3 regions of the Sporosarcina pasadenensis genome follow, and region 1 is predicted to be linked to each of the others. Evidence: riboswitches for the same ligand, from Rfam matches in the RefSeq annotation. Region 1 holds a riboswitch; each other region holds the start of a gene.
What was found. A riboswitch is a leader RNA that binds a small molecule or an ion and turns the genes downstream of it on or off. The one in region 1 is predicted to bind preQ1.
Positions count from the first base shown of each region.

Region 2: another riboswitch for preQ1. It lies ahead of queF (preQ(1) synthase); the one in region 1 lies ahead of queC (7-cyano-7-deazaguanine synthase QueC).
Region 3: another riboswitch for preQ1. It lies ahead of AB1K89_RS13530 (QueT transporter family protein); the one in region 1 lies ahead of queC (7-cyano-7-deazaguanine synthase QueC).

Region 1 is NZ_JBFEGM010000013.1:61,408-73,489, reverse strand. It holds gene AB1K89_RS15725 (sensor histidine kinase) at 1-440, shown strand, start outside; gene AB1K89_RS15720 (hypothetical protein) at 514-912, shown strand; gene AB1K89_RS15715 (MMPL family transporter) at 912-3,032, shown strand; gene AB1K89_RS15710 (ABC transporter ATP-binding protein) at 3,129-3,869, opposite strand; gene AB1K89_RS15705 (ABC transporter permease) at 3,871-5,502, opposite strand; gene AB1K89_RS15700 (Fe(3+) ABC transporter substrate-binding protein) at 5,569-6,639, opposite strand; gene queE (7-carboxy-7-deazaguanine synthase QueE) at 6,816-7,523, opposite strand; gene queD (6-carboxytetrahydropterin synthase QueD) at 7,520-7,945, opposite strand; gene queC (7-cyano-7-deazaguanine synthase QueC) at 7,942-8,607, opposite strand; PreQ1 riboswitch class I at 8,615-8,658, opposite strand; gene AB1K89_RS15680 (type IA DNA topoisomerase) at 8,779-10,914, opposite strand; partial or broken gene AB1K89_RS15675 (zinc ribbon domain-containing protein) at 11,183-11,419, shown strand.
Region 2 is NZ_JBFEGM010000004.1:119,070-131,151, forward strand. It holds gene AB1K89_RS07500 (diaminopimelate dehydrogenase) at 1-892, opposite strand, end outside; gene AB1K89_RS07505 (MFS transporter) at 1,049-2,206, shown strand; PreQ1 riboswitch class I at 2,242-2,285, shown strand; gene queF (preQ(1) synthase) at 2,383-2,880, shown strand; gene AB1K89_RS07515 (queuosine precursor transporter) at 2,897-3,538, shown strand; gene recQ (DNA helicase RecQ) at 3,597-5,393, opposite strand; tRNA gene AB1K89_RS07525 (tRNA-Ser) at 5,939-6,026, opposite strand; gene pssA (CDP-diacylglycerol--serine O-phosphatidyltransferase) at 6,112-6,645, opposite strand; gene asd (archaetidylserine decarboxylase) at 6,713-7,498, shown strand; gene AB1K89_RS07540 (catalase) at 7,691-9,187, shown strand; gene AB1K89_RS07545 (DUF5658 family protein) at 9,354-9,692, shown strand; gene AB1K89_RS07550 (DUF368 domain-containing protein) at 9,685-10,503, opposite strand; gene AB1K89_RS07555 (VWA domain-containing protein) at 10,680-12,082, opposite strand, start outside.
Region 3 is NZ_JBFEGM010000009.1:136,393-142,967, forward strand. It holds gene metG (methionine--tRNA ligase) at 1-984, shown strand, start outside; gene AB1K89_RS13505 (hypothetical protein) at 1,307-2,164, shown strand; gene AB1K89_RS13510 (hypothetical protein) at 2,157-2,717, shown strand; gene AB1K89_RS13515 (CPBP family intramembrane glutamic endopeptidase) at 2,761-3,651, shown strand; gene AB1K89_RS13520 (DMT family transporter) at 3,837-4,715, opposite strand; gene AB1K89_RS13525 (SRPBCC family protein) at 4,783-5,199, opposite strand; PreQ1 riboswitch class I at 5,323-5,367, shown strand; gene AB1K89_RS13530 (QueT transporter family protein) at 5,374-5,859, shown strand; gene AB1K89_RS13535 (DUF2512 family protein) at 5,912-6,280, opposite strand; gene AB1K89_RS13540 (excisionase family DNA-binding protein) at 6,388-6,575, shown strand, end outside.

The sequences.
Region 1 (12,082 bases):
GCTTGGATGAGCAACTCAAAGAAGTTATCCGCAAACAAAGATGGCTTCTGGAGGAGAAACAGATGTCACTTGTCATGGAGTTGGACGAAGTCTCGATAACAGGAGACCCTTCCTTTCTTGAAAAAGTATGGGAGAACCTACTCTCCAATGCGCTGAAGTATACGGAGATGGGCGGCGAGATCGATATTCGTCTGTCAGGCGGAATTGATGACGTGAAAATTGCAGTCCGGGATAACGGGGCAGGGATTGCTACAGAGCATTTGAGCAGGTTGTTCGACCGGTTTTACCGGGTCGATCATTCCAGGACGCACGAAGTCGAAGGGACGGGGCTCGGGCTTTCCATCGTGGACCAAGTCGTGAAGCTTCATGGAGGTAGGGTGGAAATTGCTAGTGTAGAAGGGGAAGGCACTACATTTACAGTCATACTTCCTAAATTGTAATCTCTTGTTCATGTTCCGTTCATGTTAGCCATTTACTATGAGAGTATAACATGAATAATTAGGAGGAAATGACATGCAAGAGAAATGGAGTTTACGGCTAATTCGTATTTCAGCGATATTCGGGATGATCGGAGCGTTTTTAGGGTCCCATATGGCGGGGGCGGGATCATATGCTTTTCGCCCGATCCATGCTCACATCCTCGTCGTCGGTTGGTTATCGGTTTTCGCTTGGGGAGTCTTCTACAAAATTTATAAAGTCCGCGCGAAAAAGTTGGTTGCCGCACATAGTTGGACGGCAATCATCGGATCAATAGGTTTAACTGCAGGTATGTGGTTCCAATTTATGAAACCATTCGGTGTGAATGAAACGTTCTCGCTCATCTTCTATATCGTCGGTGGCAGTGTTCTGCTCATTAGCTTTGCGCTATTTATTTTGGTGACATTTTTAATAGAGAAAGAGGGAAGACGGTAGTGCAAAAAGGAAAATTAAGAGGTAGACGTCTTTGGTGGTTCTCCATAGGGATTTGGCTGATAATCACAATTTTGTCTTCCGTATTTGCACCGGGCAGTAACGAAAATGTCATAGCCAATAAAGACTTCGGCTTGCCATCTGACTCTCCTTCCATCGTAGCGGGATATGAGTTGGAAAAGCATTTTCCGAATGACGGAGGCATTCTGCTCTTTGGAGTATTCCATAAGGATGGCGAGCTGTCAGATGAAGAAATTCTCAGTTTCGCGCTAGCAATTGAATCTATGAAGGAGGACAAAGCGTTTGATGAAGTGGATGTCATCCCTTTATCCAAATTACAAGCAGAGCAGCGCGCGTCATTTCTTTCGGAAAATAAAAAGACGTTTTTCATTCCGTTAACATTACCAGAAACCCTTGAAGGAAAAGATCTGAACAAATTAGTTCAATCCATTAAAGAATCTGTGGGCGGTAAAATTGACGATGCAATTGAACTGTCTTGGACGGGGCCGGCCGGAATTGCATCAGACGCGGTGGAGCTGTTTAGCCAAGCAGATATTGTCTTGTTGCTGTCAACGGTAGGGCTGATTCTAGTTTTGCTTTTAATCATTTACCGTTCGCCTCTATTGACGTTGATTCCTTTAGTAGGCGCGGGAATCGTTTACGCAGTTGTCGACCGGTTGATCGGCTTTACAACTGCACAAGGGTGGTTCGGCGTTGATAGCCAGGCGCTGTCGATTATGACGATTCTTTTGTTTGCGGTCGTTACGGATTATTCATTGCTTATTTTCTCTCGTTATCGAGAAGAATTAAAAATGCATGAGGATGCAAATGTAGCGATGAGGGAAACAATGCGCCACGTAAAAGAACCGATTTTCTTTAGCGGCAGCACAATCTTGTTGGGTGTTGCGACATTGTTTTTTGCCCTTTATGAGCCGTACCGTAATTTCGCACCAGTATTTGCAATTGCGGCAGGTGCAATGCTTATTGCGGGCTTGACGTTATTGCCTGCATTGTTTGCGGTAATTGGCAGAAAGGCATTCTGGCCGTTAATTCCGAAGTACGGTGAGGAGACAGTCGAAAAGAAAACGATCTGGGGAAAAGTGGCGGCTGTCGTTACGAAAAGGCCGTGGCAATTCATGGTTCCAATCCTATTGCTGCTTGCGTTAGGTGCTTGGAATATGACCAATATGAAAGAGTCATATGATTTAATCGCGTCATTTCCGGAAGACCTTTCATCCAGAGAAGGTTATGAGCGATTAGGAGAGGACTTCTCGAAGGGTAGCTTGGCACCGGGGACATTGCTATTTGTCACTGAAAGTGAGTTTGGCATGGAAGAAATGAGAACAGTGATTGAACGAATTGAAGAATATCCTTCCATAGCCAGTGTGACGACACAAGGCAATCCTATAAGTGAAGATGGGAAAGCAGCAAAATTCTCCATAACATTTGAAGGTAATCCTTATGATGAGGAAGCCTTTGATGCGGTGTTAAAGCTCCGGGAAGACAGCGAGAAGATCTTGAAGTATGCGAACCTGTCAGACACGTCTATGTATATTTCCGGTGAGACGGCGGTCAATGCCGATGTACGGGATATTAATGATCGGGATACGTGGATTGTTATAATCTTAATGACCGTTTTGATAACGATAATGCTAGGCTTACAAACGAGGTCCATTGTTGCGCCGCTTTACATGATCGGGAGCATTTTGCTTTCATTTGCGGCAACACTAGGGTTATCCTACTACTTATTTGAAGTGTTTTTGAATTTAGAAGGAATTAACTACCGCATTCCGCTCTATGCATTTGTCTTCCTTGTTGCATTGGGCGTCGATTATTCCATTATGCTCATTGCAAGGATACGAGAAGAGTTGAAGGCAATGCCTTTTGACGAAGCGGTGCGAAAAGGAGTAGAGCGTACCGGGGGAGTCATCAGTTCTGCAGGGCTGATCTTAGCTGCGACATTCTTAGTGCTTGCGACAATGCCGATTTATGAATTGAAGCTATTCGGGTTCATTATGGCGTTAGGAATCTTGATTGACACGTTCATCGTCCGGCCACTATTGATCCCTGCAGTTCTAGTGTTGCTTGGCAAATGGAGCTTTTGGCCGAAAAAGATTAGATAAATAAAAAGGGACTGTCCAGAAATCGGAGATAATCCAATTTCTGTAACAGTCCCTTTTCGTTTCCCAGCGTCTATGCGTAGCCCTTCAATCTCTCATTTATACACTTACGAGTTCTTTTTCAGGCAATAGTTCGATATCGCCTTTTTCATCTGTTGAACTGCCCAGCAAATCGCAAGGACGTCCGACTTGGTCAATCACGCCATCTTTGATCTTCACGATTCGATCCGCAAGGACGTGAGCATCGTTTTGGTTATGTGTAACGAAGATTGCGGTTATGTTCGCTTTCTTTAAAATCCGGCGAAGGTCTTCACGTATTTTAACTAGGAGTTCGGTGTCTAGATTACTGAAAGGTTCATCCAAAAGAATGAGCTCAGGTTGTGGTGCAATTGCACGTGCAAGTGCTACACGTTGTTGCTGACCACCGCTTAGCTGATGCGGGTACCGTTTTTCATAACCTTCAAGCTCAACGAGTTCCAATACTTCCTTCACACGTTTCAACTTATCATTACGGCTCATTTTAGGGAGTCCGAATAATACGTTATCTTTAACGCTCATATGCGGGAAAAGCGCATAATCTTGAAATACCATACCAATGCCGCGCTTTTCGGGTTGGACGAATGTGTGGGTGTTAAATATTGTTTTGTCGGCTAACGTAAATGAACCGCCTTTCGGCATCTCAAGTCCGGCAATCAGTCGAAGAATCGTGCTTTTCCCACTTCCACTTCGCCCAAGTATAGAGATGATTTCACCTTTGTTTACCGTAAGTGTGAAGTCTTCGACTGCATTGGCAGGTGAATTCGAATAAGAGAAGCTCATATTTTGAATATCGATAAACATATTATTCCGACCCCTCTCTAAGCAGTTTGTTAAAAACGAATATTGCTATTGCACTTACACCGACTATGAGTAAGGAAGCTTGTGATGCTTCCATGATTTTTTCATCACTTGCATATTGGAACGCCTTTGTTGCGAGTGTATCATAGTTGAACGGTCGCAAAATGAGCGTCAATGGGATTTCTTTCAGTATGTCGACAAAGGTAAGGATGAACCCGCTAATAATTGCGCCTTTCATCATCGGAATATCAATTTTGAAAAATGTTCGCATACTGTTTGCACCTAGCATACGCGAGGCATCACGAAAGTCTGTACCGATTTTCGTGTATCCCGATTCTATCGAATTGTACCCGATTGCGAAAAACCGTATGATGTATGCACTAATTAGCATAACTAAACTAACACTTAAGACGAGAGCGGAATCCAATCCTAAAAATTGATATACAGGTGCTAGTTGCCGGTCAATGGCAATAAAAGTCGTGACGACTGCCACAGCGATGACCGCACCTGGTATGGAATAGCCAAGAATCGTTAATTTCGGGACCACTTTTGCAAACTTGTGCTTCGTAATTCGGCTAAAATTCCCAATGATGAGGGAGAACAAAATGATAAGAATTGCAGCTGTTCCTGCAACAATGATTGAATTTTTCGTGTATGTCAGCACTTCCTCCATCGGAACTTTTCCGAATGTGAGAACAACCCAGTCCAATAACTGAAGAACTGGAATTAGAAAGGCGATCGTAAAAATAACTAGCGTATACGCTGTTGCCAATGCTGCCTTTTTTCCAGTCAGTTTGACGAGCGGTAGCGGTCTAAGTTTTGTCGATGAAAAGCTGTATTTCTTCCCGCCGCGGAGAACCCACTCGATTACAAGGATGAAAATGACGATACCCATTAGGCAAGCCGCAAGCTTTATGGACGAATCTAAGTCTCCTAGGCCGAACCACGTCTGGAAGATTGCAGTGCTGAACGTTTGAATGCCAAAATACTTAACTACTCCATAGTCATTTAACACTTCTAATATGACTAGGCTTGCCCCGCCAATGACTGATACACGTGAGATGGGGATTACAACCTTCAGGAAGATTTCCATAGGGCCTTTCCCAAGTGTCCGTGCACTTTCAACGAGAGAGGCAGCTTGATTCGACAAGAAAATTCTCGTAATCATATAAACATATGGATATAAGAAAATCGTATAAATGAAAATGGCACCCGGGACATTCATAATATCGAAATAAGATTGATTCACCGTTACATCAAAATGATTTCGAAGCGTCTTTTGAATGATGCCCGTGTAATTAAGGATGCCATGGTACGTATATGCACCGATGAATGGCGGTATCGATAAAGGTAAGATGAGTGACCATTTCATGAAATTACGAAGTGGAAAGTCATATTGTGCAATAAGCCAAGCAAGGCTTAGACCTATTGCAATGGTGAATATTGCCGTAAAGAATACAAGTGTGAGCGAAGACTTAATATAGTTTACAAGCATGAATTCGCGAATATGCCCCCAATTTTCGCTTGCCGGTGTAAAAACGCCTGTAACAATTGATAAATTAGGAACAAACAGTAAAGTAATAATGAGTATCGCACCGATTGTCCAACCATTCACGTTTACAATTCGCCTATTCATGACCAAACCCATCCTTTGCCTTTTCCGCAATAAACCCCTACCGCAAAAGCAGCAGGGGACAAACTATTATTTCCAACCCACTTCGTTAAAAATCATGATCGCTTTTGCGTTATTTTCTCCTAGAACTGTGAGTGGAATTTCCTGTTCCTTGAACTCACCCCAAGATTTTAAGAGTTCCGCTGGTTCTACGTCTTGGTTTACAGGATATTCGTAGTTTGCTTCTGCAAATGTAAATTGTGCTTCTTCACCAGTTAGGAATTCGAGAAGTTTCAACGCATTGTCCGCGTTTTTCGAACCTTTGACAACCCCAGCGCCGCTAATGTTGACGTGTGTTCCTGTCGTTTCCTGGTTCGGGAAGAAAATACCTAGCTGTTCTGCTACTTTGACTTCTTCCGGGTCTTGAGAGTTCATCATTTGTCCTAAGTAATAAGTGTTCATGATTGCAATGTCACCAATGCCTGCAGCAATGGCCTTCGCTTGGTCACGGTCCCCGCCTTCCGGACTGCGTGCCATATTGTTCACAATGCCTTGTGCCCATTCTTTCGCTTTTTCTTCACCGTCGATTTCGATGAAAGAAGCTAATAGAGACTGGTTATAGACACTTTCGGATGAACGGACGAGAAAACGTCCTTTCCATGCATCGTCAGTGAGCGCTTCATAAGTAGATAATTCTTCGGGCTTCACTTTATCTTTATTATATACGAGAATACGCGCGCGTTTCGTCAAACCTACCCACATATCATCAGAATCACGGAATTTTTCTGGCACTTGTTTCGACAAAATGTCACTTGACACCGGTTGAAGCAATCCTTGCTCTTTGGCACGGTACAGTCTGCCAACATCTGCTGTTAAGAAAAGATCTGCTTTCGTAGCAGTTCCTTCACGTTTGATCCGCTCGATCAACTCATCGGCTTCACCTTTAATTACATTCACCTTGATGCCTGTTTCGTCCTCAAACTTTTTGTACAGCTCATTATCAACGTCATAATGTCTGCTCGTATACAAATTCACTTCGGATTTTTCGTTTTTCTTTTGCTTCTCGTTATCTCCTGCGCCGCTGCTTTGATTCGCACTATTCCCACATGCCGCTAGAACGAGTAGCAAAGAGGCAAGCAGGAGCATTAAAATTTTCTTCATATATTATTTCCTCTCCCAACTTATGTTTATGATTGATAACGATTCTCAATCTCATTCTTAATATAAAGTGTGGGAGCATAAGAGTCAACAAATAATATATGAAATATAATAAAAAGGTCGATTCACAAAAATGAAAATCGACCTTTTTATTTATCCTAATACTTTGCGGTAATGCTCTAAACGCCTCTCTTATTGCCCCACACAAGGGCATGCAATTGTGGCAACACCTTCGCGTCGTTCATGACCGGGGAAGCGACAGCCAAATCAATAAGCCATTCAAACCGTTTCAATAAGTTGGATACGAGATAGGTGTCATCTGTTGTTATCGTATCTTCGTTACCCACTTGTAAATAGAAAGGGACTGACGGGTAACGGAGATGGACTTCTTCCGCAAATTTAAAATCTGTTTCATCAAAAACAACGATTTTCAGACTTGCGTTTGCACCTGTCAGTTTCTCCATGAAATGATCGAGTTTGTTGAAATCGGTTATCATTTTTGAACTCGGTGGTTTTGGAGAAAGTGTGATGTCGTCGATGTTCAACAACCAATCTTGCCAAAACGTAGCTTGCGTTTCGACGGCAACTTTCCAACCTTCTGCATGACAAAGATCGACCAGTTCTCCGATCCCTTTATGCAAGGCGGGATTTCCACCTGAAATCGTCACATGCGAAAAGGACTGCCCACCGATTGCCTTCAGTTCATCAATAATGTCTTGCGGGCGCTTCGAAACGCTTTTGCCTGTTCCGTCCCATGTAAAACTGGAATCGCACCATGCACAAGAATAATCGCAACCTGCTGTCCGGACAAACATCGTCTTTTGTCCGATGACCATTCCTTCACCTTGAATTGTAGGACCAAACACTTCCATTACAGGAATTTTCATAATAATTCCTCCCGTGACGGGCGATAAACAACATAGCTAGTTGGCGTTTCCCGAACAATCACTTGGAGGCAAGCAGGCCGATTGTCTTTTGTACGGAGAACGTCCTGAATGGACTTCCAAATTTGTTCGGCCAATCGTTCAGTCGTCGGAAAGGTATGTTGGAATTCAGGGTGCTCATTCAATACGGAATGATCATATTTTTTATGAACAAGATCTTTCAGTTGCTTAAAATCTATTAAAAAACCGAGCGGATCTAGTTCGTTTCCTCCGATGGTGACATTAATAAAATAAGTATGCCCATGCATCACTTGGCATTTTCCAGCTTCTTCATGGGGAATGAAATGAGCAGCCGAAAAATGCATGTCTTTATTTAATTCGAATCGATAGTCATGTTGAACTTGTGGATAATATTGCTGCATCATTTACCTGCACCTGCATTCTTCCGGGCTTGATATGCCGCAAGCCCTTCATTGCGCAGCGCACACGCAGGGCATTCTCCGCATCCTGTACTTGGAACGCCGTTGTAGCAAGTGAGTGTTTTCTCCTGCACAAAATCAAGTGCGCCCAGTTCATCGGCCAGCTCCCACACTTCGGACTTATCAAGCCACATTAACGGCGTATGGATGACAAAGTTTCCATCCATGGCTAAATTCAACGTCACATTTAATGATTTAATAAAATTGTCGCGGCAATCAGGATAACCGCTAAAATCCGTTTCACTCACACCGGTGATCAAGTGCCGTGCGCCAATCGCATCCGCGTAAACCGCCGCGAAAGATAGAAACAGGTGATTTCGTCCAGGTACGAACGTTGACGGCAATTCGCCATCCACTTCCGTCACTTCGATGTCATCCCGTGTGAGCGCATTGGCTGATAGCTGATTGATCAAATTCATGTCCAGCACTTTGAACGATACACCAAGTTCTTCTGCAATGTTTCGAGCGCATTCAATTTCATCCGAATGCCGTTGTCCGTAGTCGAACGTGACCGTTGCGACTTCCCGAAAGTTTTTCAATGCCCAAAACAGGCATGTCGTACTGTCTTGACCGCCACTAAAGACGACCACCGCTTTTACATTTTTCATTGTACATATCTCCTTAGTTTTTTAGAGAGGGAGTTTGCGAACCTCTTTTTGGAACCTTGTTCATAATACCATAGGTGGGCCGGGGAGGGGGTTGGGACCAATCGGATACAAACAGAAATAGGCTGATGTAAGTCCGGTTTAATACCGTCTTCACATCAGCCAAATTCTTCTTTACTGAAACACCAAATTTAGTTTTCCATTTTCCAATGCTAGGCTCGCATCGAACTTGTTTCCGTTATTCGCGGTAAATCCTTTGATCGTATTCGTTTTTCCTTTCGTGCATAGGAGTTTAACTTGTGCGGGTGTAAGCTTCTTCTTCAGGAACATGCCTGGAAAAGTCTGTTTACATCCATTTTTATAATTGCTGCAACCATAAAACTCTTTGCGGGCTAAAATCATGCCTGTCTTACACACTGGGCATGGGGCAACTTCTGTTGCTTGATAAGAGCCGCGCGATTTCGATTGCCGCGGCGGAACTTTCGTCGCATCGATTGGCTTAGCCTCCAGCTGCTTCGGCACGTCGTCCAATAGCTTCGCAATGAACTTTGAAACATTATCGAGGAAATGCTGTCCGCTTCCTTCGCCATTGCCGATTTTCTGCAAATATGTTTCCCACTTCGCTGTCATGGAAGGACTGGCAAGCAGATTCCCTTCAATCGCCTGGCAAAGCACACGGCCTTTCTCAGTAATCGACACAATGTTTTTAGACACGGTTATATACCCATGCTTTTTAATCGTTTCGATAATGCCGCTTCGGGTCGCTTCCGTCCCAAGTCCCTCAATTTCTTTCAAAATATCCGTTTCCTCTTTGTCCTCGACAAGCTTCCCGCATGTTTTCATCATCGCAATGAGTTGACCTTCCGTGTAAGGTTTCGGAGGCTGTGTTTTGCCTTCCTTGATGCCAATATCGGATTGGACGGTCTCTTGCATACGAAGTGGCGGCAAAGCGGGGTCGTCCTTTTCATCCTTTGATCGTTGGAATAAAGCCTTCCACCCTAAATCCCTTTCTGTCTTGCCCGTAGTGAAAAACGGAAGGCCGTTCACATCCGTCGTCACTTTCGTCTCCGTATATAAATAATCTGTATGGAACATGGAGAGCGTCGTGCGGACGACTTCTTCGTATAGATTCCGCTCGAGCGGCGACATTCTGCCAAGAACTGCTTGTGTCGGCACTTTCTTCGTCGGAATGATGGCGTAGTGCTCCTGCACCTTCGAACTGTCGACATACCGTTTCTTTGGAGAAAACGAAGCGACAGGGAAGGGATGACCGATCAGCTGTTGGTAATCGCCGACTTGGTCCTTCAAGTACGCAAATTCATTCGGCGTAATATGACGCGCGTCCGTTCGTGGATAGGTGACAAGCTTCTTCTCATACAAGCCTTGCATCGTCTTCAGCACGTTCGCCGGGCTCATCTTCCAACGCCGGTTGGCTGTCGCCTGCAACGTTGACAGTGAATGCAGCTGAGGTGGCGGCGTTCGCTTATCGGTATGGGTGACAGAGGTGATCACGCCAGGCGAATTCGGTTGGATTCCATGTTTCGCAAGAAGTTCCTGAATGATCTCCCGTTTCGGCTCCTTCGCTTTCGCCTTTCCTTTGTAAGTACCGTGTTCCGCTTTAAACGTCGCTTCCACTTCGAAAAACGGTTCCGATATGAAGGTTTCAATCTCACGCTGCCGTTGATAGATCAAGTAGACCGTGGGAGACTGCACACGTCCAATCGGAAACACTTCCTGGACCCCTTTCGCTTTCAATAAAAGTGTATACAAGCGGGAGGCGTTCATACCGACGAGCCAGTCGCTGATCTGCCGGGCTTTCGCCTCTTCATAGAGCTGCAAATCCTTGCGGTTATCGCGCAAATTCGCAAACCCCTTCCGCACTTCATCGACTTCAAGTGAATTGATCCAAAGTCGCTTGATCGTCTGATTCCGGGCACCGGTTTGATAATAAATGCTATAGAAGATATTCGAGCCTTCCCGGTCGACGTCGCATGCATTAATGACCGTATCCGTCCCGCGAATGAGCTTCTTCACGATCTGAAACTGCTTGAACTTACCCTTCGCCACTTGAAACTCGTATCGATCAGGCAAGATTGGAAGACTTCCGAGCGACCAACGTTTCCAAGCGGGATTGTATGCATGGGGTTCCTTCAATTCCACGAGATGGCCGACACCCCATGTGATATAGGCACCTTCGGGAAAGATCGGGCATGGGTTAATCTCTAAGTACCCCTCATGTTTCCGCACGGAAAAAGCGTCTGCATACGCTTTCGCTTGGGAAGGTTTTTCAGCTAGGATGACAGGTTTCATGAGGACACCTCCTTGAGTAAAAGAAACGCTTGTTCTTCTCATTATGTAGGAAAATAGGATGGAATACAACTGCTTGGAAGAGTGGTTGTTTACTTAATTGGTATTTGAAAAGTATAGTCCGAAGAAGGATAGCTTGTCGGCACCTGCTGGTGGAGATTAGAGAAGGTTGTATAAAGCTTCGTTAAATTATTTGATGGAAGGCAATTATGGTTCTTGAATCTCGCATAGCTTTGCGTTAATATGCAAGAAATAGTTCGACGGAGCTTCCTGGGGGATGTTCACGACATTCTTGCGGTATAAATTAGATGAGCAAGGTAAGCAACTCATCAAGATAGACAAATGGTTCCCTTCATCCAAGACGTGTTCGGCCTGTGGTCATGTAATTGCTGTCTTACATCTTTCCGAAAGGACTTTTGATTGCGATTGCGGCTTCGTTATGAGCCGGGATTGGTATGCCGCTATCAACATCAAGAATGAGGGACGGCTGATGCTGGACTTGTCCTGATGAAACGGAATTCTTGGAACAAGAGGGTTAGCTCGGTCAGTTTTCGTTGGCTAGTAAAAGCAGCGATTAGTCGAGAAGCCTCTACTTCAAACGCAAAGCGTTAAGTGGTGGGTAGTTCACGCAATCTTAGACGGTTCCTGAGACATGAAAAAAACATGTACTTTTTCACTGGTCCCGAACCGCCCTCCGTTGTTAAGTAAATAAAAATATAGCTATAAGAGTCAATATAACAATAAATGGGATTGCTAAAACATAAACCCATAGTAAACTAGAAAAACTTTTTTCACTCTTGTAATCTTTATTCATAGAATTAGCGACGGATATGGTCAAAATTAGTCCGATAGCCAAAGTAATGAATACGAAAATGGTTGAAACTATAAGAGCTACCTTCATGCCTTACTCCTTTTTTTATAAATATTTTTTATATTCTATACACTATAATTTTATAATAAATATATAACATTTTCAAGGACCATCCAATTAAGGATTATTTAAACCAACCACTTTTTAAGAAAATTGAACAGTTACTAAAAATATCTATAAGCGCTCCATTCATCTGTTTGAAAGTATTGGAACTTTTTGATTTGGATTTTGTTAAATCTACTTATATAAATACTCGTACTATTAAAAAAATAAAGAATGAGGTTTGGAGCAACTTTCTAG
Region 2 (12,082 bases), on a different contig from region 1:
TTTCATTTAACCTATATGCCGCCCGCGCATAGGCGACCAGGACGCTCGATGTGAATTCGGGATTGCTGTCCAAAGTCAATGAGAATTCCACCACTTGATTGTTCGCATCTCCGGTTTTACCACTACGGATGACAAAACCGCCGTGCGGCATCGCGCTATGTTCTTCCTTCAATTGCTGTTCAGTAATGAAATGGACTGTCGTATCATAATCTGCAAAATAATCGGGCATTGTAACGATGGAACGTTCCACTTCGGCTTCGACTGCGCCTTCTTCAAGTACAACAAAACATTCACGCGTATGCTTATCACGTGTTGTCAGCTCCGGCTGTGATCCGTTGCGCACCTTTTCGACAGCGGATTCTACAGGAATCGTATATTGAACCGCTCCTTTTACACCCTCTATTCTCCTCACTGCATCTGAATGCCCTTGGCTTAATCCTTTTCCCCAGAACGTATACGTCGCGCCCTCGGGCAGAATTGATTCCCCATATAGTCGATTGATGGAAAATAGGCCCGGGTCCCAACCGACGGATATGATCGCCGTTTTTCCGTTCGGTCTAGCCGATTCGTCAACGGCTTCAAAATACTCAGGAATCTTAGCATGCGTATCAAAGCTATCGACTATATTGAACAGTTTCGAAACTGCGGGTCCTTGTTCAGGAAGGTCATCTTTCGAACCTCCGCATAATATCATTACATCAATATCATCCACATAGTTTTCAATTTCATTCAAGCGCAATACCGGCACTTCACTTTTTACTTTCAAATCGTTCGGCTCTCTTCGGGTAAAGACTCCTGCAAGCACCATATCATCATTTTGAGCGATCGCGGACTCCACCCCTTTGCCCAAATTTCCGTATCCAACTATTCCAATTCTGATTTTCGAAACCATCATGACCAACCCTCTCTGTAAAAGTATTCTCTCATTTTATCGTTCCGCTAATCATTTTGCTAATTTTTCTTTTTGTTCACAAGCTGTCCTTTTGCCTATTCCTACATACATGGTAAAGTAGAATATGATTCAACTTAATTGAAATGAGGATTCCACATGCGTGCTTTCGTTTATATAATCGTCTTTTTTTCCTTCTTTGATTTATTTTCACAACTGCCTATCATGAGTCCTTTTGCCCTATCTTTAGGTGCATCTTCCTTCATGACAGGATTGGCTGTCGGTATGTATTCATTTTCTAACACAATTGGGAACGTTATTTCCGGATTCATGACGGACCGTAGAGGCCCATTCGTCATTTTACTTGTCGGCCTGTTTGCTTCAGGTATTTCCCTCCTTTTCTATGCGTTCGCTTCGGGTCCTGTTTCCCTACTTGGAATCCGCTTCGTCCATGGTTTCATGGAAGGGCTAATCGTCCCTGCTGCATTTACATTCCTCGCCAACCGCGCCGAGGAATCAAAGAGGGGCCGTAGTGTAGCCATTTCAGGTGCCTTTGTTGGGATGGCAGCAATCATCGGACCTGCCTACAGCGGAATTGTCGCTTCAAAGACGGGAGCCCCTTTCATTATGACTACGAACGGCATCATCATGTTCATCCTGGCAATTGCTGCCTTCTTCATATTGCGCTCAGTTTCATTCGTGAAAAGGGAAAAGATAGAAGGAGCGAAGCATTTCAGGATTCGCTATTTGTTCAAGCACCCTGGCATGATCCGTGCATTTGCAGGCGCCTTTTTCCTTATGTTTTCCCAAGGCGTACTCGCATTAGTCCTTCCGTTAAAGGTCGAGGCTCTTGGATTTGACACGAAATCGACAGGGTTGCTTCTCAGCACGTTCGGCATCGTCGCTATCTTAATTTTCCTATTGCCCATCAACCGGATTTTCGATAAAGTGCGGCCGATGATTACGTTGGCTTTCGGTATTTCGATGATGGGGATGAGTATGTTGTTTTTAAGTCAAGTTACAGAGATGCAGCTCTTGTATTTGGCAATGGCATTGTACGGAATAGGTTTTGCATTTCTATTCCCTTCCATCAACTCCTTGCTCATCGACTCATCCTCCCCGGAGTTCCGCGGGAAGGCTTACGGCTATTTCTATGCCTTCTTTTCCATCGGGGTCGTCGCAGGCTCCAGTCTTATCGGCTATTTGGACCTGACATTTAAAGGCGGGTTCATGCTGACAGGTATCGTTCTATTGAGCGTCGCTGCTTATACGATCATGGGAATGAGAAGAAGTCTACTATTGACAGAAGAACCATGATAGTTTAAAGTCTTAAACGAAATGAATAACCCTGTTCGGGAGAGGTTCATAGCGACCCTCTATAAAAAACTATGGATGACGGATTTACGCCATGTCCATTTATGAGACATGGCTTTTCTTTTTCCTGTTCTCTATGGCCCCTCCCTTACAACAATTATTATGGGAGGTTTTTTTAATTGGCTGGAAGAGATGAAAATACGTTAACGGATTTAACATTGCTTGGAAATCAAAATACAAAATACAATTATGAATACGACCCAACCATTTTGGAAGCAGTCGATAATTTGCACACAGAACGGGATTTCTTCGTCAAATTCAACTGTCCCGAATTCACATCCCTTTGTCCGATGACAGGACAGCCGGATTTCGCAACGATGTATATCAGTTTCATCCCGGATAAGAAATTAGTGGAAAGCAAATCATTGAAATTATATTTGTTCAGCTTCCGAAATCACGGTGATTTTCATGAGGACTGCGTCAACATCATCATGAATGATTTGATAAAGCTGATCGATCCCCGCTATATCGAAGTATGGGGCAAATTCACTCCGCGCGGCGGACTTTCCATCGACCCTTATTGCAATTACGGGAAGCCTGGAACAAAATACGAGAAAATGGCGGAACATCGTTTGTTGAACCACGACATGTATCCCGAAAAGATCGATAACCGTTGAGGAGGAAACAACTGAGATGCGCTATTATTTAAGCGGCATTTTTGTCGGGTTGTTAATTTTATCGAATATCATAGCAGTCAAGCTGATGAGTATCGGTGACTGGATTGTCATTCCGGCAGCCGCCATCATCTATGTATGCACGTATCCAATTTTGGACGTTTTGACCGAAGCCTATGGAAAGGAAGCTGCGAGGAAGACGGTCCAGACTGGGTTCATCGCGCAGCTTTTCTCGATCGGCTTCATTTGGATCGCCATCCATTTGCCTGCAGCCCCTTTTTATGAGCATCAGGAAGCATTTGAAACGATTTTCACAGCCGGCTTCCGTGTGACGATTGCAAGCTTGGCAGCGTATCTCATTAGCCAGAACTTGGATGTCACCATTTTCGATAAGCTGAAAAGAAAACACGGCAATCAAAAGTTGTGGGTCCGGAATAACGTGTCTACGATGGCTAGTCAACTCGTCGATACGACGATTTTCATTACAATTGCTTTTGCAGGCACGATGCCTGTCGGCGCTTTATTGGCCATGATTGCAAGCCAATACGTTTTTAAATTCATTATCGCCGTTTTGGATACGCCAGTCGTATATTTGCTAGTCGCTATATGCAGGAAGAAGGAACCTGAAATTACGAGCCAAGCGATTTCATTGCAAAACTGATATCAAAAAAGCCGGTTCATGATCGAAGCGAACATCGAACCGGCTTTTCCTATTGAGCTCAACTAGTTTGGGCGGAAAATGATTTGATTTCTTCCATAAATGCTTCTCCGTACCTTTCCAACTTCGCTGCCCCAACACCGTTCACTTCCAAAAACGCCTCTTCTGTAATAGGCATTTTAGCTGCCATGTCACGCAACGTCTTATCCGAGAAGACGACGAATGGCGGAACGCCCGCCTCTTGGGCAAGCTTCATTCGAAGAGCCCTCAGCTGGTTGAATAAAGGATCGTCTTTTGCAATCTGCTTCGTTTCGACGGTCCCTTTCCTGTACACTTTTATTTTTCCCGTCAATACGTCCTTGCCTTGTTCAGTGACATATATGATCGGAAACTGACCGTTTTCCACCCCAAGGTAGTTTTCGGAAATGATAAACTCGATGAAATCGGAAACGTCTTTCGTATTCCGTTCTTTCATCAGACCGTACGTCGTCAATTTCTCGAACCCGAACTCCAATACTTTTTTATTTCTAGAGCCTGTGAGGACTTGGGCAATCATTGTCTTACCAAAGCGCTGACCCATGCGGATGACACAGGACAGAACCTTCTGCACATCAACCGTAACTTCAAAACTTTCACGAGTATCTGTACAGTTTGCGCAACGGCCGCATTCTTGTACATCCTTCTCTCCGAAATAAGAAATGATGAATTTCTGTAGGCATGACTCTGTATGGCAGTAGTCGATCATCGACTGCAGCTTCTCAAGCTCTGCTGGAATCCGATGCTGATCTTGCGATTGGTCAATGAGGAATCGTTGTGTAATGACGTCCTGTGAGGAAAATAACAGGGTACATTCACTGTCTAACCCATCCCTACCCGCACGGCCTGCTTCCTGATAATAGCTTTCCATATTTTTCGGCATTTGGTAATGAATGACGTATCTAATATTACTTTTATCGATGCCCATCCCGAATGCATTCGTCGCCACCATGACAGTTGCCTCATCCATGAGGAACCGGTCCTGCTCCCCTTGCCGAACAACATCCGAAAGTCCCGCATGGTATTTCGCGGCAGCAACTCCACTTCGTTCAAGCGTTGCATGAATCTGGTCGACCGCTTTTCGTGTGGCGGCGTAAATAATTCCCGCTTCCCCTTCATTTTTTTTAACATAATCTTTGACGAACTTGTCCCTATCCTGTCCTTTAATGACTGAAAAGGTGAGATTGCTCCTCTCAAAGCCCGTCATTACTGTATGGTCGCTTTCAATATGCAATTGGTCGCATATATCATCCCGGACGGCAGGTGTTGCGGTTGCTGTCAATGCCAATACGACCGGTTTCCTATCAAATGAAGATATGACTTTATTCAACATCCGGTAACTCGGTCTAAAATCATGTCCCCATTGAGAAATACAGTGCGCCTCATCAATCGCGATCATCGGGATATCCATTTTGCTTATTTGCTGAATGAAGGAAGGGGATTCGAAGCGTTCCGGGGCTACGTAGAGCAGGCGGTACATTCCCTCCATTGCATTTTCAACCGTTCCGAAGTATTCCTCTGTCGACAAAGTGCTATTGATGTATGCTGCCGGTATGCCAATTTGATGTAGAGCATCCACTTGGTCCTTCATCAAGGAAATCAACGGAGATACGACTAAGACCGTTCCTTCCATAACCAATGCAGGAACTTGATAGCAAATGGATTTTCCGCCACCAGTCGGCATGACGCAGAGCGTATCTTTTCCGTCAAGCACATTTCGTATGGCTTGTTCCTGACCTGTACGGAATGAAGGAAAGCCAAAATAGGAAGATAATACGGAAGTTATTTTTTCGATCGGAATCACCTCTTTATAATCAATCAAAGAAAAAAGCACCTCGTTTCGGCGCTTTTCCCATCTTTCTTACTCCAGTAGCATCCGTTCTTCATCGCGGCTATGTATATCATTGACAACTAATAGTGTAAAAACCGTCGGATGAGATATTCCGTTTTACGAAATTCAATGACCAATTCTGTCTTGCTGGCAATGCCGGTCCAGACCTGACATGCCACTCATCCTTTTAAAATGATGCTTTCTTATAGAATAGCAGACATTTGGACAAGTCACCAATTGAAATACATTTACATATATCGTAACTGGATTTCCGCTTCAGGCGGACGCTTTCCGTGGGCGTCGACTCAGCCTCCTCACTGTGCTTCGCTTCGTTGCGGGGTCTTCAGCTGACGCTTTTCCCACTGGAGTCGCCGCCTTCCGCTACAATCCGGAAAGTCATAACATAGATAAAAAGAAAAATAAGCCCTACTCACCTCACAAGGGAGTACGACTTCAAAAAACACATAACTATTTATGCCAAAATGTATGCCACTACTTTTGAAAAGTCTGTCATACCAACGTTTGTATAGATAGTACGGAGACGAGAGGATTTGAACCCCCGCGGCGCGTGAACGCCCTAGCTGATTTCGAGTCAGCCCCCTTCAGCCTCTTGGGTACGTCTCCATTTTAGACAATTTAAATTATACTCGCCTAAAACGGAGATGTAAAGTTCATCATTGAGAAAATTACATTGTTCCCCCTCGGTCGTTTACACCTTTGCGATTCGGACATTGCTGATCATCGCCAAGCCAAGAAAGACCATGAAGATGACGAAAAACGGAGGGCCGATGTAAGGGCTCAAGAAATAAGACAGTGTTAACAATACGCCGGCCGCAGTGATCGGTACTCCGTAAAATGATCCATCAAACTCCTTGACGTTATAACGTGCAAGACGGATTGCCCCTGCGGCGATATAAAAAATAGTCGCGGCTATACCGACCCATAGCATGGAAGATAAATCGGTCATATAAATTAGAAGTGCCGGAGCTACTCCGAATGACACAATGTCGCTTAGCGAATCCAATTCCTTTCCAAACAGCGACTCGGATTGAAAGTGTCGTGCGACCAAACCGTCGAATCGGTCGAATAGGGCGGCAAGGAAAATGAAGACTAGACTCATATGACCAAGATCCCTTGCAATGAGAATAATTGCGATGATTCCGAAACTTAAGTTTGTAATTGTGATTGCATTCGCCAATTGGCCCTTTATTTTCGTATAATCTAAGTATCTGGATAAAAACATGACAATCCCTCCAGTTTTATATTCTTTCCAACTAGGTAACTATTTCAAAGCAAAGGAGACTGAAATAATGAAAAAGATGTTATTCAACCGTTTTGTCGAACTGAACGGGCATCCCGTATCTGCTGCCATATTAAAAACGATTGCAAGCTCACGTCTAAGCCGTAAGCTCATCAAACCGTTCTCAAGGACATATCGTATTAACGAGGGGGAAGCCGAATTCCCGATTGAACATTATGATAGCCTTCAATCTTATTTTACGCGCAATCTGAAAAAGGGTTCACGGCCAATCGACATGCGCGCCAATACGCTGATTTCCCCGGTCGATGGCGTCGTCACAGATTTCGGGACAATTGATATGAATCAGACGTTAATAATCAAGGACCATCTTTATAGTATAAAGCAGATATTGGGAGAAGAAAAGAGAGCAATTCCATTTAAAGGTGGATTCTTTTATGTTTTCTATCTCTCACCAAGCCATTATCACCATTTTCACTACCCCTATGACGGCGAGTTATTTTCCAGATACGCGCTCGGGACTACTTCTTTTCCGGTTAACGATCTTGGCTTGCGTTTGGGCAAACAGCCTTTTGCCACAAACTACCGGATCATTTCCGAACTTTCGACAGCCCATGGCCGGATGACGATGATCAAAGTAGGTGCATTGAATGTCAACAGCATTCATATAATGGACTCCTCCACAGTTTGCAAGAAAGGTGAAGAGTTCGGCTACTTCTCGTTTGGGTCGACTGTCATTTTGTTTATGGAGAATGACGGTTCATTCCGTCCGACGGTTCCGGTGGGTTCCGAAGTGAAGTTGGGACAATCCGTTGGAGAATGGGTGCTGCCCCAATAATTAAGCCTTCGTTGCTATTCTATGTACTAAATATTAATTCAAAACCTTTGATATTTTCAGTTGAATTTAATTAAAATTATACTATATCAATTATTTATCGATAATGATTATAATTAACTGTAGATTTCACAAAATCTATATGCTATATTGAATTAGAAGATAGTAGACTATTAATTCAAGGAGGCATTATCAATGACAATCAATGATAATCATTCTCAAAAGAAACTGACAACAGCTGCTGGGGCACCGGTAGTGGACAACCAAAACTCAATGACTGCAGGTCCTAGAGGGCCAGTCCTTTTACAGGACGTATGGTTAATTGAAAAACTTGCGCATTTCGACCGGGAAGTGATTCCTGAACGCCGCATGCATGCTAAAGGATCAGGTGCTTATGGAACTTTCACAGTGACGAATGATATTACACAATATACGAGAGCGAAAATTTTTTCCGAAGTCGGCAAAAAAACAGAAATGTTCGCTCGCTTTTCGACTGTAGCCGGAGAACGTGGCGCAGCAGACGCCGAACGCGATATTCGCGGTTTCGCGCTGAAATTTTACACGGAAGAAGGCAACTGGGATCTTGTCGGTAATAACACTCCTGTATTCTTCTTCAGAGATCCACTTCAATTCCCTGACTTGAATCATGCCGTCAAAAGAGACCCGCGCACAAATATGAGAAGCGCGACTAACAATTGGGATTTTTGGACCTCCCTGCCTGAAGCACTGCACCAAATTACAATTGTTATGAGTGAACGGGGAATTCCAAAGACATATCGTCATATGCATGGCTTCGGAAGCCATACGTATAGCATGATCAATGCGAATAATGAACGTGTTTGGGTCAAGTTCCATTTCCGCTCTCAACAAGGGATTGAGAATTTGACGGACGAGCAGGCAACTGAATTGATCGGCTCTGACCGGGAAACACATCAACGTGATCTATTGGAAAGCATCGACAATGGCAACTTCCCGAAATGGAAGATGTACATTCAAGTAATGACGGAGGAACAGGCACTTAATATGCCTTATAACCCGTTCGATTTGACGAAGGTTTGGTATAAGGCCGACTTCCCTCTCATTGAAGTCGGAGAGTTCGAATTAAACCGCAATCCGGAAAACTACTTCGCAGAAGTGGAACAAGCGGCTTTCACACCAGCAGCGATTGTGCCCGGCATCGGTTTCTCCCCTGATAAAATGTTGCAAGCGAGACTGTTTTCTTACGGTGATGCCCAGCGCTACCGTCTCGGGGTCAATCACCATCAAATTCCGGTCAATGCACCAAAATGCCCGTTTCATAGTTTCCACCGGGATGGTGCGATGCGGGTCGACGGCAACTATGGCAGCAGGACTTCTTACGAACCGAACAGCTTCGGAGAATGGAAGGAACAGCCTGATTTCAAAGAACCGCCACTTAAAATCTATGATGATGCAGCGCACTGGGATTTTCGGGAGGATGACGACGATTATTTCACACAACCGGGCAAGCTGTTCAATTTAATGAACGATGAACAAAAACAAGCGTTATTCGGCAATACTGCCCGCAATCTTGGCGATGCGCCGAATGAAATCAAATATCGGCACATCCGCCACTGCTACCAAGCAGATTCTGCTTATGGCGAAGGCGTCGCAGCTGCACTAGGCATCTCCATAGACGATGTATTGGTTAAACAAGAAGTTGCTAGTAACTAAGAAACAAAAAAACGCCAACGAAAGAATTTTTCTTTCGTTGGCATTTTTCTTGCCAGAAATTGATATTCATATATGACCGAAAAATCTTTCTATCGCCCTTTTGAATAAATTACCCTTCCCCTCCATATCCTAACGACAAATGCCAATTATGTCAGGAGTGATACATATGGAGACGGCCAAGGCGCTTCCTAGTTCTAATGACCGGTTATTGAATACATGTTTCCTTCTATTTTGCTTATGCATGATCGATGCGATTTTCACAGATTTCGGCATTCGCTATGGTCATATCCAAGAAGCGAACCCCTTCGTACGTTCACTTTACGATGTGAACGTCATTGCATTTTATTTAATGAAAGCGAGTCTTCCAATTTTGCTGTTCTTCCTCATGCATTTTACGAAGCCATCACAATTGGTCAAGAACTTACTCGCTGTTACCCTTATTATTTACACACTAGTGATTTTCATCCATATTTCATGGATTATCATCGTGTCTGTATTCATTTAGTCGATGGGCTAGCGGCATTAAAGATATTTGCAACAATCAATCCGGTAATAAGCGCGATGACGCTCATTACAAATGGCGTCCCGCTTTCTGGGACTCCTGGGTAGATGACGAATACGGAACCAATGATCAAGCCGATTATGATGGCGAACATGGCATGAGTGAATTTACTCAATAAATAGTGGATTATCCTGCTGCTAACGATGAAGCCGACAATGACCCCTGCCCCGATGACGATAATGATCGGTAGATTCAATGTAGAAAGTGCATTGATAGCCGTCGCATAAACACCTAATAAAAGCAAAATGAATGAACCGCTCACGCCCGGTAATAGCATAGCCATGCTGCCTGCCCATCCTGCTAAGAACAATCCTATTGTGTTTTGCATCGTCAAGGATGTGATAATCCCCGTTTCAGCCGGTTTGATAAAGGCTGTTGAAGCCAACGCAGCACCGACTGCAAGCAACAAAAGAAAATGCCCGATTTTAAAATTCTTTCTGACACCAGCCTGCCTTGAAATGAAAGGCACGACTCCGATAATCAATCCTAAAAAGAAAAATTGGGTCGGTTGGGGGTAATCTTTCAATAAGAAGTCAATGACCCTGCTGAAGAGCAATAACGTCAAGCCAATCCCTATGCCAAGCGGCAATAAAAAGCCGATATGCTTTTTCCATTCACGACTGAAAAAGCCGCTGATTGCAAGTAATAATCGATCATATATGCCTAGAATGAACGCAATCGTTCCTCCGCTCACACCAGGAATCAAGTCGCTGATTCCCATTAGGAATCCACGATAAATGTTCTTCCATTCCATACATCTGTTCCTCCAATTTCTTTTCAATGATAGTAGTATACCATTTACCGTTTGCTGTGAGCCATATTAAGTCCATTCCAATGTTTTTATATAGTCCGAAAACAGTAATCAATGACACCTATACCATCAAAAAAAGCAAAGGATAGATTACTCAACGAATCCTTCCTTTGCTCCTATTATTGACTTTGCTCTTCTTTCAAGGCTTTCATTCTATCGTAATAGTCGTCGACTTTCTTATTGATTCTCTCAACTTCATTGTTTATGAGCTGCCTCTTTTCTTCCTCGAGCTCATTGACCAAGCGGCTATACTGCTCTTTTTGTTTGTCAATCAATTTTTTCAATTCATCTCTGACAGCAGCATCAATAAAGCCTTCTTCTTCCAACAGTTTAGCCGCTGCAGTAAATCGTTCATTCTCGACTCGTATAGCTCTAATTAACTTACTGCCATAATCAGATACGGTACGCAAAGCCATCGCTTGAGGCCATCCTACCGGCTTCTTGTAGACTAACGTCGCTAAATCTATATCTGAGGGAAGCCAGAGCTTCGAAATGCCAGCAGTCATTTCATCCAATGAATCCGCGGCCAAATAAGTCCCATTGCCGGCTTCCGCTACTGCTTTCAACTGACTTTCAGCATCCTTATCGACTTGAAAACCGATGACGTTCACATGATGATCGGCCGCTAAAGCAGCAAAGGCTTTTGCTTCAGCGACAGGATCACCGCCGCAAGTTTCCGCCCCATCGCTTACAATATAAACCGTAATATCTTCCGAAGTCTTTTCATGATCGAGGCGCGCTTGTTTTATTGCTTCTGCCAGTGGAGTCCAACCACTTGCCTTGACGTCCTCTACCGACTCATTAAATTTTTTCTCATCATACTCACCTAATGGATACACTTCGTCAATTGTTCCACATGACAATTGTTTATCGGATTTGTTTTGGGTGCCAGCGTGTCCATATACATATAATGACACTTCACTATTTTGTCCGATTGTCGATGCAAAGCTTTTTACAGCACTTTTTGCAATGTCCATTTTTAATCGTCCATCTGCTTGAAGAAGCATGCTGGAACTTGCATCCAATAAGATTAAAGCTTTTGTAGGAGGAGACTGGGCAACTCCTACTTCTGTCAGCTCATATGGCTCAGGAAGAATAGGCTCTGCGAATGAAGGATGAAAAACGGCTAACGGACCGGCATATTCATTATATATAGGGCTTCCGAGCAATTTAATAAAAGCTCTGTGGATTTGCTTTGGATCTTCCGTTTCTTCCGTCACAGCTTTCATTTCTTCGAGAAATGATTCGCGGATTTGTTCCGGCACTTCTGTTTTAGACCACACAGATGTCTCCTGATCTACCGTGAAGTCCTTCGTCAATTGTCCCGGTGGCAATGATGCCATTTCTTCCACAGTTTCCGCTATTTGAATCGAAGCCAGGTTAGTAACGTCAACTGTATCTGATTGCTGTTCATTTCCCCCGACTTCTCCCTGTTTCTCTTTACTGCTCACCGTGCTATTCGATTCACCATCCGAAGCTTCTATCTTTGAAGGCTCGCCGTCGTTCACACAGCCAGCAAGAA
Region 3 (6,575 bases), on a different contig from region 1:
CGGGAAGGACTTCGTGACCGAGCGGCTTCAAGGGATTTGGCGAACGGCGTCGGAATACCTGTAAGAGGTTATGAGGATAAGAAAGTGTATGTATGGATTGAGGCGGTGACGGGCTATTATTCCGCGAGCCAGGAATGGGCTGCTTTGAACCGTGTCGATTTCGAGGAGTATTGGAATGAAGATACGATTTCCTATTACGTGCACGGCAAAGACAATATCCCTTTCCATACGATCATTTGGCCCGCCATCCTTAAGGGGATCGGCAAGGAAGACGCATTGCCGACTCATGTCATTTCCAATGAATATTTGACATTGGAAAAGCGAAAATTGTCGACGAGCCAAAACTGGGCGGTTTGGGTGCCGGATATTTTGGAACGCTATCATCCGGATTCAGTGCGTTATTTTTTAACGGCGAACGCTCCGGAAAGCAGGGACGCCGATTTCTCATGGCGCGAGTTCATTTATAGCCATAACTCAGAGCTGTTAGGCGCTTACGGGAATTTCGTTAACCGGACGTTGAAGTTTGTCGAGAAATCGTATGATGGGGTTGTGCCGGATGCCGAGGTTAATGGGGATATTAAAAAGACTGTTGTGGACCTTTACCGTATTGTCGGCGACAAAATCGAAAACGGCCATTCCAAAGAAGCAATCGAAACGATTTTTGATTTTATCCGCCGGGCTAATAAATACTTTGATGACGAAAAGCCTTGGATTCAGATTAGAGAGGATGAAGCAGCGTGTGGGCGGACAATGGCGACGTGTGTCTACGTCATTGCAAATTTGGCGCAGCTCCTCTCCCCTTTCCTGCCGTTTTCGAGTGAGGACGTGGGGAGGATGTTAGGAGTGAGGAAATTTGAATGGAGAGAAGTTCAATTTAGCGGTAGAGCTTTGGTTGACGTCAAACCGCTGTTCGAACGGATTGATGTCGGGCAGATTGACGTGGAATTGGAACGGTTGAAGGAGCAATCTGTTAAGGTGAAATAAATTATGGCCTTCTCTTGTGAGAGGGCTTTTTCTTTTGAAAGTGGAGGGAAATTGTAGTGAGTCGGTGATAAATTTATTTCCACTTGTACACTAGGGAAAATTACCTTCCAACAGCGGGAAAACACCCAATAAATGGTCGAACGGTGATAAAGTCGTGTTGAGCGGTGATAAACTCACTCTAAGCGGTGATAAACCCCTACCGAGCGGTGATAACAATGGTGTGAGCGGTGGTAAACTCTCCTCTTCCAAATAAATGGTGCAATCTCTCCCTTCATTTGAGACAATAAACAAACAAAAGAAAAGGATGGGAGGGGGAATGACTATGAAAGAACGTTATTTCTGGGTGGCAATCGGTCTTATTTCAATTAGTTGGCTTGCGAATTCATTGTACGCCTACTCAAAACAGTTGAAAGAACCTATTTTTCTCGATCATTATATTGAAGCGGTAATTGGCCATCATAGCAATGTCACTTTTTATTACTTGGCAAATAAAAATGATCAATCCTACATCAATTACATAGTACTAGGGGATGTCGAAGGACTGCCGCAGCGTGACTTTATCTATCCTGAGGCCAGCCCTCACGCAGTGGACACTTATAAACATCAAGAGCTCAGAAGTATAACAGTAGAATTAAGACAATTAAATGATTCAGACGAGGATCGTTCTTTCAATGAGATGCAAGTATACTATTCAGACGGTAAGGCATCTACCGTATCCATCGGCGAAGTCATCATCCACCCTTCAGAATCTATTGCTTCGGACGATCCGATTCCACTCAAGCTATCATCAGGCGGGGGAAGTAATGATGGCAAGAGTTCACACACATTTTGGGCAACCGAACCGCTTTCCATCCAAAAGATTTCAATCCCATTCCGCAACGCCTTAGGAGACGAGCTCCGTCTATCCATTACAGGTAGTCATATTCAAAAAGATAAAACATTGGATGGCATTGAGCTTCCCATCCATTTAGCTGAAGCGGAACATGTCACGGTGGCAATGCAATTGGATCAAACCGCTGCCTCAATCCCCTCTTCTTTCCCTATCCATCTATCGGGAACGACAGCGGCAGGCGAGCCATTCACGAGCAACGGTGGTTACAATTGGCAGCACCCTTATTTAAAACAAGCGGATGTCAACAGGATTATACAGGAAAAGACGGGGAGGAATTCGGGTGAATAAAGCATTGCGGCAAATCTTCTGGGGGTATGTATTCATCTTTTTCCGACTCCATGTCGGCATCGATCTATTAGCAGATCCAATCGGCTATATCCTAATTTTTTCAGGATGTTCCAAAATTGTTGAGGCGTATCCAGTAGCGAAAAAAGCGAAGTTTGTCGCATTGGTCGGCGCTTTCGTTTCATTGCCTTCCGTCTTCGTGAATCTTTCGGAGATACCTCTTACATTTGGCTGGTCGACTTACTCCGGTTTTCTATTAGTCCTCAAAATGGTTATGGGTTATTACTTGTTCATTGTGTTAAAAGATGTGGTGAAAGCTTTTGGGGACCGAGCGTTGCAAAAAAGAACGGAAAACACGTTCAAATTTTACGTAGCGATCCATCTTTTCGCCTTGGCAATACAATCCTTTTTCATGAATGTACATGGAGGCGGATGGGTCGCTCTTGCATTAATTTCATTAATCGGCGTGCTCGTGATGGACATTCTGTTTTTATTGCTCGTCGGAGCCACACGGCGAGTCAGCCCCGAACAACTACGGGTGAATACGCTCATTTGAGCCTTATTTGCGGCATAGATTAGGAACTATAGGGGGTTATCATTTGTTCAAAAACGAATCAAACCAAGTTCGTGCAGGATGGCTAATTTTTTTGGCGTTCGTTGCGATGTTCATCGCCCAGCAAATTTTCGCCTTGCCCGGCGCAGTCTTGTTGGCATTCATTGATTTCCCGTTTCAAGACGGAAATTACGATATGGATATTATGGCCGCATTCGACAGGCATCCATGGATTTTCCTTTTGACGCAAGGCGGCGGGACAGTTGGCGGAATGCTCGCGACGGTTTTGTTATGGCGTTTTGTGAATAAAGGGACATTGAAAGAGCTTGGATTCAGGGGTCCGTTGAAAGATTTAGGTTTCGGCCTCCTGCTTGGAGCGGTGTCAATTGCAATCATTTTCTTTATTCTATTGGCTACCGGAAATATAACGTTACTTAATTCACTCACTAAACCCGAGTTTTCTCTGTTCTCAATATCATTTCTCGTCATGTTCATCTTTGTCGGCTTTTCTGAGGAGATTTTTTTCCGAGGGTATGTCATGTCGACGATGGAAAGTCGCGGAAATCCGAAGTGGCTTATTTATGTCGTATCAGCTGTCGTGTTCAGTTTGGCGCACGGCATGAATCCGAACGTCAGCGTGTTAGGACTGATCAACATTGCATTGGTCGGGATTTTATTCGCCTATATGTTTGACGCAACGAAAAGCTTATGGCTGCCGATCGGCTATCACATCACGTGGAATTACTTTCAAGGAAATGTCTTCGGATTTGCGGTGAGCGGAATGACTCCGCATGGAATGTATGCTGTCTCGGCGGAGAACGGGAATGCATGGCTGACGGGCGGAGCGTTCGGGTTGGAAGGCGGCTTACTAGCGACGCTCCTTATTATTCTCGGGTATTTCGCGACGAGGATGTATGTGAAGATGAAGGCGGAGTAAGACGATTATGCGCGTTTGCAGCAATTTATGCGTAATTGGAGAAGTTTTTGCGTACTTTTATTGATTTATGAGCTGATTTAGCGTTTTATGCGCTTTTGCGGCGGTTTATGCGGAAGTGGGATGTTTTATGCGTAAATACGGCAATTTATGCGGAATTTGATAGGTTTATGCGTTTGTAAGGCTGCCTATTGAACGGCAGCCTTTCCTGTTCTACCACTTAGCGTCAAAACGAGGATTCCGCCTAAGAGAAGCGCGATTCCTGCCCATGAAATCACATCCAACCTTTCTCCGACGACGAGCACGCTTAAAATCGCAGCAGTCAGCGGTTCGGCGAGCGAGAGTGTCACCGCGGATGACGAGGGGATATGCCGTAAGCCGGTGGAAAATAGGACGTATGCCACACTCGTCGTCGCGATGCCGAGATAGATCATTGTCGAGATGCCAGGAACAGTAAGCAGCCCTTCCGTTTCGAAGATGAATAGAAATGGCATTAGCATAATTGCGCTCACTGAGAAAATGACAGCGACGGATGGGATCGCCTCCGCTTTCTCCAACACCTCTTTGCTGAAAAACGTATAAAAGGCAAATAATAGTCCGGCACATAAAGATAACAAGACGCCGATTGGATTGACGACGAGCCCCTCTTTATTCGAAAACAATAATACGCAGCCGACAATGGCGAGGGATGTTGCAGTTACCCATATTTTTGTCGGGCGCTTCTTTAAGATCAACCATTCAATAATCCCTGAAAACATCGGTGCACTACCGATCGCAACTACGGTTCCGATGGCGATGCCCGTCAACCGGATTGACGTGAAAAAGCAATATTGGAAGATTGCCATCGCCAGCGCCGAAAGAAGCGTCGCTTTCCATGGCCAGTTCCGAAAGTCAATTTTTCGAAGGGCAAGCATGAGTATGAGCAAAGTGAAACCACCGACCGCAAGCCTTGAGGCTCCGACCGCCAATGGGTGCACCGTTTGCGGCATGAATGTTTGCGCGGTGCCCGTCGTTCCCCAAAGCACCGCTCCTAATAAGACAACTATAAATGCAATTCGCTGTGACAAAGAAATCCCCTCCCCCGATATTATGAATATATCATGATATCGAAGAAGGGTGTATGAATTCTCTCAATTATTCGGTTGTTGATTCGATTACATTTTTAAGTTTTGCCAAAAGTCCATTCCAGCCCTCAGACATACGCGGTCGAACGACGTCATGCGATTCACCGAACTCTGTCTGCTTACCTTCTTCCCAGCCAGCATGGATGAACATCAACTCGGTTTGACCATCGATTTCCTTCAATTGAAAATGAACATGCCAATCCTTCCCCCAGTTGAATGACAAACGGTTCGGCGGTTGAACTTGCGTCACTTTACATGGAGATTCTCCCCAGGGGCCCGCTTGCAAGGTGAACTCCTTCCCTTCGACCGGTTCCAGATCGTTCGGCATGAACCAAGCACTGATTCCTTCCGCTGTTGACACATACGGCCAAACCGTTTCAATAGTCGCCCCAATGAGTATCGTTTTCCTAATTTCATTCGCAGACATATGGTATCCTCCTGTACTGTTGCAATGTTTCCTTCAGTTTATCATACAAGCCTTAATTTCACTTGAAATTAATGGCTATTGAACGGCCAATAGCTCTATGCTACACTAATAGGCAGGCTTTTTTGCCGCGTGGTTCGTAACCATCCCACGAAAAAAAACTAAGGAGAAATGAATATGAAAGTAAAAACGATGGCAACGAGCGGAATCATCGCTGCGTTGTATGTTGCTGTGACGTTTTTGATTGCCCCGTTCGGGTTCACAAACATTCAGTTTCGCTTGTCAGAGATGTTCAATCATCTCGTTGTGTTCAATAAAAAATATATCGTCGGCGTCGTATTAGGTGTTTTTGTCGCCAATCTGCTTTTTTCGGAGTTAGGTCCGATTGATCTCGTATTTGGAGTTGGACAATCCATCCTCGCTTTATCAATTACAATCCTATCCGCAAAATTCATCAAAGGGATATACCGACGGATGTTTTTCAATACACTTGTATTTACGTTCACGATGTTCATTATTGCATGGGAATTGAACATTGTAATGGAGTGGCCTTTCTTACTGACTTGGCTATTCGTCGCTGTTGGCGAATTCGTCGTCATGGCAATCGGCATTCCTGTTATGGCTGCATTGGATAAACGACTTAATTTCAGCAAACTCATATAGGATTAAAAAACAGAGAGTGGCATTAAAAGCGCCGCTCTCTGTTTTCTTTTACTCATACATAAGTGTTGCCGTACTGTGTTTTTAATAGCCAAGAGTGAAAAAAGTATTCCCCGACAGCGAGAATAGCTCCTGCCAAAAATGCTTCTCCCATAGCTTCCGAATATCCAAGCAAATTCAAGCCACCCCATAAAACGATAAACGATAACGCCAAGTCTCCAATCGTCGCGGTCATATTGCCCACTCTTGGGAGGATCATCAAATCTCCCAGATAGGAAATTAACAGTAAAGCGATACCTAAAATAGTCGAGTGCCAAAAAGAAACGCCATTAAAAACCGTTAACACAATCCATAGAACCGGAAAAATCAATATTGCTTTAATCAGAAGCGACCTTCCGTGGTTCACGTTTGTTTCCTCATTCATCATAATTGCCTCCATTCTCTTCTTTTAACATTGCCCAAGTACGATCAAAATATGAGGAGGCTCATCGATGCATTATAATGTATAAATAACGGAAGGAGGTTTTTTTGATGTATATGACGATTGAAGAAACAGCAGAATATTTAGGTATGCCTGCCGAGCAAGTCCGAAAGTATGTATGGGAAGGACGCATCCGCGCCGTCCATGACGGCGAACAGTTTTTCATCAACCAAAATCAATTTAGTAATTATTTCACACAACTCGAAACGTTGAAAAGGCAGATTGAGGACTACTTGAA